2 regions of the Spirillospora sp. NPDC000708 genome follow, and region 1 is predicted to be linked to the other one. Evidence: predicted binding sites of a transcription regulator. Region 1 holds the regulator's gene; the other holds the start of a gene.

What was found. The regulator HspR, encoded in region 1, represses chaperone genes until heat shock. The targets are predictions, from matches to a motif close to ANTTGAGTCNNNNNGACTCAANT.
Region 2: lon (endopeptidase La) is a predicted target of HspR. The motif match lies at 1,816-1,838, and genes of this name have one in related genera.

The regions. Positions count from the first base shown of each region.
Region 1 is NZ_JBEPCJ010000011.1:114,482-121,257, reverse strand. It holds gene clpB (ATP-dependent chaperone ClpB) at 1-2,420, opposite strand, end outside; gene ABT299_RS11125 (heat shock protein transcriptional repressor HspR) at 2,442-2,888, opposite strand; gene dnaJ (molecular chaperone DnaJ) at 2,893-4,062, opposite strand; gene grpE (nucleotide exchange factor GrpE) at 4,158-4,778, opposite strand; gene dnaK (molecular chaperone DnaK) at 4,775-6,634, opposite strand.
Region 2 is NZ_JBEPCJ010000015.1:85,037-91,812, forward strand. It holds gene ABT299_RS13875 (alkyl sulfatase dimerization domain-containing protein) at 1-1,259, shown strand, start outside; gene ABT299_RS13880 (NUDIX hydrolase) at 1,180-1,743, opposite strand; gene lon (endopeptidase La) at 1,910-4,306, shown strand; gene ABT299_RS13890 (GMC oxidoreductase) at 4,363-6,006, opposite strand; gene ABT299_RS13895 (VanZ family protein) at 6,248-6,721, shown strand.

The DNA of each region.
Region 1 (6,776 bases):
TCGTAGCCGGTCAGCGCCAGCCACTCGCGCGCCGCCTCCGTCACCTTCAGCGTGAGCTGCCGGTCCGCGAGGCGGTCGGCGAGCCGGTCGACCTGCAGGTCCACGATCCGGGTCAGCTCCTCCGTGGACAGCGCGTCGAACAGGATCACGTCGTCCAGCCGGTTCAGGAACTCCGGCTTGAAGGAGTCGCGGACCGCGGCCCACACCGCCTCCCGCTTCACCCCGTTCTCCATCGCCGGGTCCACCAGGAACTGCGACCCGATGTTGGAGGTCAGGATCAGGATGGTGTTGCGGAAGTCGACCGTGCGGCCCTGCCCGTCGGTGAGGCGCCCGTCGTCCAGCACCTGGAGCAGGATGTCGAACACCTCCGGGTGCGCCTTCTCCACCTCGTCCAGCAGGACGACGGAGTACGGGCGGCGCCGGACGGCCTCGGTGAGCTGGCCGCCCTCCTCGTAGCCGACGTACCCGGGAGGCGCGCCGACGAGCCGCGCGACGGAGTGCTTCTCGGAGTACTCGCTCATGTCGATGCGGGTCATCGCCCGCTCGTCGTCGAACAGGAACTCCGCGAGCGCCTTCGCCAGCTCCGTCTTGCCGACGCCGGTCGGGCCGAGGAACAGGAACGAGCCCGTCGGACGGTCCGGGTCGGAGATCCCCGCGCGCGCACGGCGCACCGCGTCCGACACCGTCTTCACCGCGGCGGACTGGCCGATGAGCCGGTGCCCCAGCTCCTCCTCCATCCGCAGCAGCTTGCCCGTCTCGCCCTCCAGCAGCCGGCCCGCCGGGATGCCCGTCCAGGACGCGACCACGTCCGCGACGTCGTCCGGGCCGACCTCCTCCTTGACCATCGTGTCGCGGCTGTCCGCCGCCTCCGACGCCGCCTCCAGCTGCTTCTCCAGCTCCGGGATCTCCCCGTACACCAGCCGCGAGGACGTCTCCAGGTCGCCGTCGCGCTCGGCCCGCTCCGCCTCGCCGCGCAGCTGGTCGATCCGCTCCTTGATCTCGCCGACCCGGTTCAGCTCGCCCTTCTCCCGCTCCCAGCGGGCGTTCAGGCCGCTCAGATGCTCCTGCTTGTCCGCCAGGTCGGCGCGGAGCCGCTCCAGGCGCTGCCGGGACGCCTCGTCGGTCTCCTTCTCCAGGTTCATCTGCTCCATCTTCAGCCGGTCCACGGCGCGCTGCAGCTCGTCGATCTCGACGGGCCGGGAGTCGATCTCCATGCGCAGCCGCGACGCGGCCTCGTCCACCAGGTCGATGGCCTTGTCCGGCAGGAACCGGGACGTGATGTAGCGGTCCGACAGCGTCGCCGCCGCGACCAGCGCCGAGTCGTTGATCTGCACCTTGTGGTGCGCCTCGTAGCGGCCCTTCAGCCCGCGCAGGATCGCGATCGAGTCCGCCACGGACGGCTCGCCCACGAACACCTGCTGGAACCGGCGCTCCAGCGCCGGGTCCTTCTCGATCCGCTCCCGGTACTCGTCCAGCGTCGTCGCGCCGATCATCCGCAGCTCGCCGCGCGCCAGCATCGGCTTCAGCATGTTGCCGGCGTCCATCGCGCCCTCGGCGGCGCCCGCCCCGACCACGGTGTGCAGCTCGTCGATGAACGTGACGACCTGCCCCTCCGACTCCTTGATCTCGTTCAGGACGGCCTTCAGCCGCTCCTCGAACTCGCCGCGGAACTTCGCGCCCGCGACCATCGCGCCGAGGTCCAGCGACACCAGCCGCTTGCCGCGCAGCGACTCCGGCACGTCGCCCGCCACGATCCGCTGCGCGAGGCCCTCGACGACGGCGGTCTTGCCGACGCCCGGCTCGCCGATCAGCACCGGGTTGTTCTTCGTCCGCCGCGACAGCACCTGCACGACCCGGCGGATCTCCGAGTCCCGCCCGATCACCGGGTCCAGCCGGCCGTCGCGCGCCGCCGCCGTCAGGTCGACGCCGTACTTCTCCAGCGACTGGTAGGTGCCCTCCGGGTTCTCGCTGGTCACGCGGGCGTGCCCGCGCACCTTCTCGAACGCGTCCAGCAGCGCCTGCGGCGTCGCCCCGAACTCCTTCAGCAGCCCCGCCGCCGGGCCGCCGTCCGCCGCGAGCCCGACCAGCAGGTGCTCGGTCGAGACGTACTCGTCCTCCAGCTGCTGCGCCCGCGCGCCCGCCGTGTTGATCGCCCGGCTCAGCTGCCCCGACAGCCGCGGCGTCGCGACCGTCGAGCCCTGCGCCTTCGGCATCGCCGCCAGCTGCTCCTCGGCCCGCCGCCGGACCGCCTGCCAGTCCGCGCCGACCGCCTCCAGCAGCGGCACCGCGGTGCCCTCCGGCAGCCCGATCAGCGCCACCAGCAGGTGCTGCGGCTCCACCTCGGGGTGCCCCTCGGCCGCCGCCCTGCGGGCCGCGACCGACACCGCCTCCTGGCTCTTCTGCGTCAGCTTGACGTCCATGTCCCCGTACTCCTGAGAGAGTTACTCCCGGTTGCGCTCGTGCCACACCACGACACTGGTCTGCCTGATCGGCACCAGGTCGGAGCCGGGAGTGCCACCCGGGTCCCCGCGCCGCCGCTGCTGCGCCAGGCGCGCCGCGACCGACCGGGTCGATTCGAGTTCGTTGGCGAGCTCCTCCAGGGCGGCGTGCGCCTTGGCGAGCTCCTCGCGGAGCCGCACGTTGTCGCGCTGCAGCTCCAGGATGTGCTTGATGCCGGAGAGGTTGACGCCCTCCTCCTGGGAGAGCCGCTGGATCTCGCGCAGCATCACGATGTCGCGCATCGAGTACCGGCGGCCCCGGCCGGCCGTGCGGCCCGGGCACACCAGCCCCATCCGGTCGTAGGTGCGGAGCGTCTGCGGGTGGAGCCCGGACAGCTGCGCCGCCACCGAGATCACATAGACCGGGGTGTCGTCGCCGAACGGATCCATGACCTCACTCCGTTCTCGCCTGCTGGAGCAGCTCGCCGCGCAGGTCCTCGCCCGCGCCCGCGTCGCGGAGCCGCTCCAGCGCCTCGCGGGCCTGATCGTCGAGCTTCTGCGGCACCTGCACGTCCACGGTGACGAGCAGGTCGCCCTTCGTGCCGTCGCGCCGCGTCGCGCCGCGGCCGCGGACCCGGAACGTCCGGCCGTTCGGAGTGCCCTCCGGCAGCCGCAGCGTCACCGGCTGCCCCTGGAACGTCGGCACCCGGATCTCCGCGCCGAGCGCCGCCTCCGGGAACGTCACCGGCACGGTCATCGTCAGGTTGTCGCCGGTGCGGCCGAACACCTTGTGCGGCAGCACCTTGATGTTCACGTACAGGTCGCCCTGCGGGCCGCCGTTCTCGCCCGGCGCGCCCTTGCCCTTCAGCCGGATCCGCTGCCCGTCCGCGACGCCCGCCGGGATGCGGGCCTGGATGGTGCGGTCCGACTGCTTGCGGCCGCTGCCGTGGCAGGTCGGGCACGGGTCGTCCACGACCAGCCCGCGGCCGTGGCACTCCCGGCACGGCTCCTGGAAGCCGAAGTTCCCGAGGTTGCGGGTCTCGTGCCCGGTGCCCTCGCAGTTCGGGCACACCCGCGGCACCGTGCCGGCCTTCGCGCCGGTGCCCCGGCAGGACGGGCACGCCGCCTCGCTGGTCAGCTTGATCGGGACGGTCACGCCGTTCATCGCGCGGCCGAACGACAGCGTCACGTCCGTCTCGACGTCCGCGCCGCGCCGCGCCCGCCGCGCGCCCGTCGTCCGGGTGCCGGCGCCGCCCCGGTTGAACAGGCCGCCGAACAGGTCGCCGATGCGCTCGCCCGCGCCGCCCGTCTGCGTGCCCCCGGTCTGCCCGAAGAGGTCCCCCAGGTCGAAGGGGAAGCCCCCGCCGCCCTGCTGGCCGCGGAAACCGCCCGGCATGGACCGCACCGCGTCGTACTCCTTGCGGCGCTTGTCGTCCGACAGGACGTCGTACGCCTCGGAGACCTCCTTGAAGCGGTCCTCGGCGTCGGCGTCCCCCTTGTTGGCGTCCGGGTGGTACTTGCGCGCCAGCTTCCGGTAGGACTTCTTGATCTCCTCCTGCGAGGCCGACTTCGAGACACCGAGGACTTTGTAGTAGTCCTTCTCCAGGTAGTCCTTGGTGCTCACGGCGCCCCGCTCTCTGCTATCGCCACTTGCGTCTTGTCTTCACGTGCGCCGCCGGGCCCGCCCCGTCCCAGGACGGGACGGGCCCGGCGGGTAAATCACTCGCCGTCGTCGGCGCCCTCGTCGGCGCCGGCGTTCGGGTCGGGCTCGGCCACCGCGACCCGGGCGGGCCGCAGGACCCGCTCCCCGATCCGGTAGCCGGGCTGCAGGACGTCCACGACGCTCGTCTCGGTCACGTCCGCCGAGTACGAGTGCATGAGCGCCTCGTGCACGGTCGGGTCGAACGGCTCGGCCTTCTCGCCGAACTTCTCGAGCCCGAGCTTGCCGGTGACCGCCTCCAGGCTCTCCGCGACGGACTTGAACCCGCCGGTGAGCTCGTCGTGGTCCCGGGCGCGGCCGATGTCGTCCAGCACCGGGAGCAGCTCGGACAGCACCTGCCCGAGGGCCTGCTCGCGGACCGCGACCCGGTCCCGCTCGACCCGCTTGCGGTAGTTGTCGTACTCGGCCTTGAGCCGCTGGAGGTCGGCCAGCCGCTCGTTCAGCTGCGTCTTCAGCGAGGAGACCTCCTCATCGGATTCCCCGGTGCCCCCGTTGGCCGGGGCCTCCGGGGCCGGCTCCTCCGCCGGCTCCCGGAGCTTCCCCGTCTTCGGGTCGATGCGCCGCTTGTCGCGGATCACCGGGCCCTCCTGGTCCTCGCCCTCGCGGGGGGAGGAAGTCACGAGGCCTCACCCTTCGGCTTGTCGTCGTCCACGATCTCGGCGTCGACGACCTCGTCGTCCTGCGCGCCCTGGGCGTCGGCCGTCGGGCCGGCGTCCTCGGCGCCCGGCTGGGCGCCCTCGGGGTTCTGCGCGTACATCGCCGCGCCCATCTTCTGGGAGACCTGCGCGAGCTTCTCGGCGCTGCCCTTGATCGCGTCGACGTCGGTGCCCTCCAGGGCCTTCTTCACCTCGGCGATCGCGTCGTTGACCTCGGTCTTCAGCTCCGCGGGGACCTTCTCGTCGTTCTCCCGCAGGAACTTCTCCGTCGAGTACGCGAGGGTGTCGGCCTGGTTGCGGACCTCGGCCTCCTCCTTGCGCTTGCGGTCCTCCTCGGCGTAGTTCTCGGCGTCGCGCATCATCTTCTCGATGTCGTCCTTGGGCAGCGCGCTGCCGCCCGTGATGACCATCGACTGCTCGCGACCCGTGCCCTGGTCCTTCGCGCTGACGTTGACGATGCCGTTGGCGTCGATGTCGAAGGTGACCTCGATCTGCGGGACGCCCCGCGGCGCCGGCGGCAGGCCGGTCAGCTGGAAGGTGCCGAGCTTCTTGTTGTACGCGGCGATCTCGCGCTCGCCCTGGTAGACCTGGATCTCCACGGACGGCTGGTTGTCGTCGGCGGTGGTGAACGTCTCCGACCGCTTGGTCGGGATCGTGGTGTTCCGCTCGATGATCTTGGTGAAGATGCCGCCCTTGGTCTCGATGCCGAGGCTCAGCGGGGTCACGTCCAGCAGCAGGACGTCCTTGACCTCGCCCTTCAGCACGCCGGCCTGGAGGCTGGCGCCGATCGCGACGACCTCGTCCGGGTTGACGCCCTTGTTCGGCTCCTTGCCGCCGGTCAGCTCCTTGACCAGCTCGGACACCGCGGGCATCCGGGTGGAGCCGCCGACCAGGACGACCTGGTCGATGTCGCCCACCGTGATGCCGGCGTCCTTGAGCACCGAGTTGAACGGCGCCTTGGTCCGGTCGAGCAGGTCGGAGGTCATCCGCTGGAACTCGGCCCGGGTGAGCTTCTCGTCCAGGTGCAGCGGGCCCTCGGAGGAGGCGGTGATGTAGGGCAGGTTGATCTGCGTCTCGGACGAGCCGGACAGCTCGATCTTCGCCTTCTCCGCGGCCTCGCGGAGCCGCTGCAGCGCCATCTTGTCCTTGGACAGGTCGACGCCGTTGGCGTTCTTGAACTTCTCCACCAGCCAGTCGACGACCTTGTTGTCCCAGTCGTCGCCGCCGAGGTGGTTGTCACCGCTGGTGGCCTTGACCTCGACGACCCCGTCGCCGACCTCCAGCAGGGACACGTCGAACGTGCCGCCGCCGAGGTCGAACACCAGGATGGTGGCCTCGTTCTCCTTCTCCAGGTGGTACGCCAGCGCGGCCGAGGTCGGCTCGTTGATGATGCGCAGGACGTTCAGGCCCGCGATCTGGCCGGCCTCCTTGGTGGCCTGGCGCTGGTGGTCGGAGAAGTAGGCGGGGACGGTGATGACCGCGTCGGTGACCGTCTCGCCCAGGTAGGACTCGGCGTCCCTCTTCAGCTTCTGCAGCACGAACGCGCTGATCTGCTGCGGGGTGAAGTCCTTGTCGTCGATCTTGGTCTTCCAGTCGGTGCCCATCTCGCGCTTGACCGACCGGATCGTCCGGTCGACGTTGGTCACCGCCTGGCGCTTGGCGACCTCGCCGACCAGGACCTCTCCGTTCTTGGCGAAGGCGACGACGGACGGCGTGGTCCGCGACCCCTCCGCGTTGGCGATGACGGTGGGCTCGCCGCCCTCCAGGATCGCGACGACCGAGTTGGTCGTCCCGAGGTCGATGCCGACCGCACGTGCCATGTCTCTCGTCCTCCGTCGTTTCCGGTGTTATCGCGCCCCGGTCGCCCCCGGGGTGCGGCCGGTCGATGTCTGTCTGTCCGCAAGAGTGCCCGGCCCCCGGCTCGTTGTCAAATGACTTGAGTCGGGCGGACTCAACTTTGCT
Region 2 (6,776 bases), on a different contig from region 1:
ACCGGGTCTGGCGCGGCGCCGCCGACGACAGCATCGTCCACACGGGCATGGGCGGCTCCGGCGTCATCGAGATCGCCGACGGCCTCGGCTGGCAGCCCGGCTTCGGCAACGTCATCGCCTTCCGCGGCCGGGGCGAGCTGATGCTGTTCGACACCGGCAACCAGATGACCGCCGCGAGGCTGCACGACCGCGTCCGCGCCTGGACGTCCGACCCGCTCACGCTCGCGTTCTACTCGCACGGCCACATCGACCACGTCATGGGCATGGGCCCGTTCGACGCCGAGGACGGACCGCGCCCCCAGGTCGTCGCGCACGAGCTCGTCCGCGACCGCTTCGACCGCTACGTCCTCACCGCCGGCTACAACTCCGTGATCAACCAGCGCCAGTTCCAGGCCCCCGGCCTGCGCTGGCCCACCGAGTACCGGCAGCCCGACGTCACCTACCGCGACGCGCTGACCGTCACCCGCGCCGGCCTCACCTTCGACCTCTTCCACGCCAAGGGCGAGACCGACGACGCCACCGTCGCCTACGTCCCCGAGTACAGGCTGCTCCTGCCCGGCGACCTGTTCATCTGGCTCACCCCCAACTGCGGCAACCCGCAGAAGGTGCAGCGGTACCCGCGCGAATGGGCGCACGCCCTGCGCCGCATGGCGGCCCTCGGCGCCGAGATCATGATGCCGTCGCACGGCGCCCCCGTCTTCGGCGCGGACCGCATCGCGCAGGCCCTCACCGAGACCGCCGAATGGCTCGAGAGCATCGTCGACCAGACCCTCGCGATGCTGAACGAGGGCCGCCGCCTCGACGACATCGTCCACGCCGTCGCCCCGCCCGCGCACCTGTCCGACCGCGTCTACCTTCAGGCCAAGTACGACGAGCCCGAGTTCATCGTGCGGAACCTGTGGCGCATGTACGGCGGCTGGTACGACGGCAACCCCGCCCACCTCAAGCCCGCCCGCGACGCCGACCTCGCCCGCGCCGTCGCGGCCCTCGCCGGCGGCGCCGCCAAGGTCGCCGACGCCGCTCGCCGCGCCGCCGACGGCGGCGACCTGCGCCTCGCCGCCCACCTCGCGGAGATGGCCGTCCAGGCCGACCCCGGCGACGCGTCCCTGCACGAGGCCCGCGCCGAGGTCTACGCCGCCCGCGCCGAGTCCGAGCCGTCCCTCATGGCCACCGGCGTCTTCAAATGGGCGGCCGACGAGTCCCGCCGCGCCACCGGCCGGCCCGACACCCCCGCCACCGTCGGCAAGCTGATCTCCTGACCGCACCGGCCGGGCTCGGGGAAGTCGCGAGGAGGGCGAGGGTCGTGTCGAGGGGCTGGGCGTTCGGGGGAGGCGCGGTGGTGGTGTTCCACCAATGGACGGCGCTGATCTCTTCGTTCGGGACGAACCGGTGGCGGGCGGTGACCTGGCCCGTGTAGACGGCGGCGTACTCGTCGCGGGGCGGGTCGACGAGGCGGAAGCGGGCGTGGCCGGCGAGGGCGAGGGCGGGGAGGTCGAGGCCGGTCTCCTCGCGGAGTTCCCGGACGGCCGCTTGCCAGGGCGTCTCGCCGGGGTCGATCCGGCCGCCCGGGAGTTCCCGCTGGCGGCGGTGGCGGTCGAAGACCAGGAGGACGGACGTCCCGTGGCGGACGGCGGCCAAGGCGGCGGGCATCGGGGCGTCGGCCGGCGCGTTGGACGTGGATACGGCAGGCAGGAACGCGGTCAGGGCGTTGCCGTTCGCGTCCGTCGCCAAGGTCCGGCTCATGGGGTCAGGGTAGGCCGGGCCGGTGATCGCTGAGAGCGAACGTTGCTGAGGAAATTATTAGTTGCTCCGTTTTCTTGAGTGAGTATGACTCAACTTGGTGTTGGGTTCCCGGGCGACCGGGACGGTCCCTCCCGAGGGGGCCGCGACGAAGGACTTGGAGCTGAGCATGAGCGAGACCCTGACGCTGCCGGTGCTGCCCCTGGACGACGGGGCCGTTCTGCCGGGCATGGTGGTGCCCCTCGACCTGTCCGAGAGCGGCGAGGTGCGGGCGGCCGTCGAAGCGGCCAAGGCGGTGGCGCAGCCCAAGGGCCCCGGCATCCGGTCGGCGGGCAAGCCGCGGGTGCTGGTGGTCCCGCGGGTGAACGGGCAGTACGCCGCCGTCGGCACGCTCGGCGTCATCGAGCAGGAGGGGCGGCTGCCGGGCGGTGAGCCCGGGGTGGTCGTCCGGGGCGTGCAGCGGGTGCGGATCGGGACCGGGACGACCGGGCCGGGCGCGGCCCTGTGGGTCGAGGGCACGGCGATCGAGACCCCGCCGGCGAGCGGCCGCGCGCAGGAGCTGGCCAAGGAGTACAAGGGCCTGGTCAGCGCGATCCTGCAGAAGCGCGGCGCGTGGCAGGTCGTGGACGTGGTGCAGCAGATCGACGACCCCTCGACGCTGGCCGACAACGCCGGGTACGCGCCGTACCTGACGACCGAGCAGAAGGTCGAGGTGCTGGAGACGGTCGACGTCGTCGAGCGGCTCGAGCTGGTCATCGGTTGGACGCGCGACCACCTCGCCGAGCTGGACGTCGCGGAGACGATCCGCAAGGACGTCCAGGAGGGCATGGAGAAGACGCAGCGGGAGTTCCTGCTGCGGCAGCAGCAGGAGGCCATCCGCAAGGAGCTGGCCGAGCTGAACGGCGACCCCGCCGGCGAGGAGGACGACTACCGCGCCCGGATCGAGGCCGCGAACCTCCCCGAGAAGGTCCGCGAGGCGGCGCTGAAGGAGGTCGACAAGCTGGAGCGGTCGTCCGACGCCTCGCCGGAGGGCGGCTGGATCCGCACGTGGCTGGACACCGTCCTCGACATCCCGTGGAACGAGCGGACCGAGGACGCCTACGACATCGCGGGCGCGCGGAAGATCCTGGACGCCGACCACGCCGGCCTCGACGACGTCAAGGAGCGCATCATCGAGTACCTGGCGGTGCGCAAGCGCCGCGAGGACCGCGGCCTCGGCGTCGTGGGCGGGCGCCGGAGCGGCGCCGTCCTGGCGCTGACCGGTCCTCCCGGGGTCGGCAAGACCTCGCTGGGCGAGTCGGTCGCGCGGGCCATGGGGCGCAACTTCGTGCGCGTCGCGCTCGGCGGCGTGCGGGACGAGGCGGAGATCCGCGGCCACCGGCGCACCTACGTGGGGGCGCTGCCGGGACGGATCGTCCGGGCGATCCGCGAGGCGGGCTCGATGAACCCGGTCGTGCTGCTGGACGAGGTCGACAAGGTCGGCGCCGACTACCGGGGCGACCCGACGGCGGCGCTGCTGGAGGTCCTCGACCCCGAGCAGAACCACACGTTCCGGGACCACTACCTGGAGGTCGAGCTCGACCTGAGCGACGTGCTGTTCCTCGCGACCGCGAACGTGGTGGAGGCGATCCCCGGGCCGCTGCTCGACCGGATGGAGCTCGTCCAGCTGGACGGCTACACCGAGCACGAGAAGGTCACCATCGCCCGCGACCACCTGCTGCCGCGCCAGCTCGACAAGGCCGGGCTGGAGCCGTCGGAGGTGACGTTCGGCGACGACGCGCTGCGCCTGCTGGCCGCCGAGTACACCCGCGAGGCGGGCGTCCGGTCGCTGGACCGGTCGATCGCGCGGGTGCTGCGGAAGGTCGCCGCGAACGTCGCGCTGGAGAAGGCGGAGCTGCCGGTCGCGATCGGCGCGGACGACCTGAAGGACTACCTGGGACGGCCCCGCTTCACCCCGGAGGTCGAGCTCAGCAGGTCGGAGCGGCGGACGGGCGTGCCGGGCGTCGCGACGGGCCTGGCGGTCACCGGCGCGGGCGGCGACGTCCTCTACATCGAGGCGTCGCTGGCCGACAAGGAGACCGGGGACACCGGCGTGACGCTGACCGGGCAGCTCGGCGACGTCATGAAGGAGTCGGCCCGGATCGCGCTCAGCTACCTGCGCTCGCGCGGCGCGGAGCTGGAGCTGCCGGTCGGCGACCTGAAGGACCGCGGCGTGCACGTCCACGTGCCCGCCGGCGCGATCCCGAAGGACGGCCCGAGCGCGGGCATCACCATGACGACGGCGCTGGCGTCCCTGCTGTCGGGGCGGCCGGTCCGGTCGGACGTGGCGATGACCGGTGAGGTGTCGCTGACCGGGCGGGTGCTGCCGATCGGGGGCCTGAAGCAGAAGCTGCTGGCCGCGTCCCGGCTCGGCATCACCACCGCGATCGTGCCGAAGCGCAACGAGCCGGACCTCGAGGACGTCCCGGCCGAGGTGCTGGACAGCATGACGGTCCACGCCGTCAGCGACGTCCGCGAGGTGCTGGAGCTGGCGCTGGAGCCGGCCACCACGCCCGTGGCGGTCTGACCCGGCGAACGCGGAACGCCCGCACCGGAATCCACCGGTGCGGGCGTTCGGCGTTCTCAGGCCAGGTCGGTCTTGATGATCTTCTCGATGTTCCGCTCGGCCAGCGCGGTGATGGTGACGAACGGGTTGACGCCGGTGCTGCCGGGGACGAGCGAGCCGTCGACCACGTAGAGGCCGGGGTGGCCGGGCAGCCGCCCGTAGGCGTCGGTGGCCTTGCCGAGGACGCAGCCGCCGAGCGGGTGGTAGACGAAGTCGTCGCCCCAGACCTTGTTGACGCCGAACATGTCCGACCGGTAGACGGTGACCGCCTTGCTGTTGATCTTGTCGAAGACGCGCTTGGCGGCGTCGATGGACGGCTGCGTCCACGACGACTGCCACGACAGGTCGACCTTGCCGGTGCCCGAGTTGAAGGTGAACCTCGCCCGGTTCGGGTTCTTCGTGATCGCCAGGTACAGGCTGACCCACAGCTCCGTGCCCGCCGGGAACGGGGCGATCTCGGCGAAGACCGGGCCGTTCGGGTCGCTCCAGTTGTCGATGCCCATCGCCGGGATCGTGGACTGGTCGGCCCCGGTGGTGTCCCAGATGTGGTTGGCGCGGGCGACCATCACGTTCCCGTTGTTGCCCCAGCCGTCGCCCACCGCGTCGGGCAGGTTCGGCAGGCGCCCCTGCGCCTTCATCGCGACCAGCAGCTTGGGCGTGCCGACGCTGCCCGCGGCGAAGAACACCCGGTCCGCGGTGACGGTCTTGCGCGCGACGGTGTTGCCGGCCGTGTCGATCTGCGTCATCTCCACCGTGTAGCCGCCGCCCGAGGCGGGCGCGACGCCGGTGACGGTGTGCAGCGGGCTGATGGTGAGCCGCCCGGTCGCCGCCGCCGCGGCGAGGTAGGTCTTGTCCAGCGAGCGCTTGCCGTAGTTGTTGCCGTAGATGACCTCCTGCGCGAGCGCCGACTTGGGCTTGGTGCCGGCGTCCTCCTGCTTCATGTAGCCGAAGTCGTAGACGTTGGGGACGAACGTGGTCCCGAACCCGGCCGCCTGGGCGCTGTCCCGGCCGACGCGCGCGAACTTGTACCACTTCGTGGACTCGAACCAGGACGTGTCGATGGCGTTGACGCCGAGCGCGGCGTTCGCGCGCGGGAAGTACGTGCCGTACATCTCGTTCGCGTCGACCGACGGCAGGATCTCCTCGAAGTACGCGCGCTTGGGCGTGACGGCCATGCCGCCGTTCACCAGCGAGCCGCCGCCGACGCCGCGGCCCTGGTAGACGCGCGTGTGGGCGAACGCCTCGGAGTCCAGGACGCCCGCGTACCGGTCGATGTTCTTGTTGGCGTCGACGCCGAGGAAGTACCCGACGGGCTGGTCGGTCCGGGTGCGGAACCAGTAGGACCGCCCGTCCGGACTGAGCAGCGAGCTGAAGACCTTCCCGTCCGAGCCGGGCGCCGTCCAGCTCTGTCCCATCTCGACGATGTGGGTCGGGACGCCCGCCTGGGTCAGCCGCAGCGCGGCGACGGCGCCGCCGTAGCCGCTGCCGATGACCAGCGCGGGAACCCGGTCGCCGTCCGCGATCGCCTTGTCCGGCGCGGCCGCGGCGGCGGTCCGCCACGCGGGCAGGAGCAGTGCTCCGGCCGCGACCCCGGCCCCGGTGAGGAACCGGCGGCGGGTGATCCCCGAATCCACGGCATGCTGCCGCCCATGACCGGCCATGACGCAACCTCTCTCACTGATGGCATTCCGTGAGGGGGCCTCGCGCCGGCCACCCGCGATCGGATGTGACTCCGATCACGGCCGAATCATGCGCTTGCTTGGTCAGTCCTGTCAACGCCCTGGTCCCGGCAGGATTCGGACATGCCGGAAACCGTCGACCGGTCCTGCGGGCGGTGCCCGTAATCCGGCGGCGCGCATAGCCCGCGGGGAAACGGGGGACCAGCGCGAGATGCTGGTGGAAATGTGGCAGCCTGCGGAGCGCGGCGAAAAGGTGTCCTGGTATGTGCTCGTCCTCCGCGCGGTCGTGGTGACGATCGCGCTCGCCATTCTCGGCGTCTTCTTCTATTTCGCCTTCCGGCTCACGCTGACGCCCGTCCACGACAACGGCCAGGCGAGCGGGAACCTCCATCCCGGGCGTTCGCTCCGCTTCTACATGGACCAGCCGACGAAGGAGGCCTTCCTGCAGATCGGCGGGAACCTCGCGCTGCTCGCGCCCCTCGGCGTCCTGCTGCCGATCGTGTGGACGTCCCTGCGCGGCCCCCTCCGGCTCGCCCTCCTGACCGGCGTGTTCTCGCTGATCATCGAGACCGTCCAGGGCGCGGTCGTGATGGGCCGCGCCTTCGACGTCGACGACGTCATCCTCAATGTCGCCGGTGTGGTGATCGCTTACTTTCTGCTGGGCCGCCGCCTGTCGAGGACCTTCCGCGGGGCATGACGCCGCAATGGCCCGCCGATTCCGGATTCGGTGTCCGCGGCACCGCCGGCGCCGT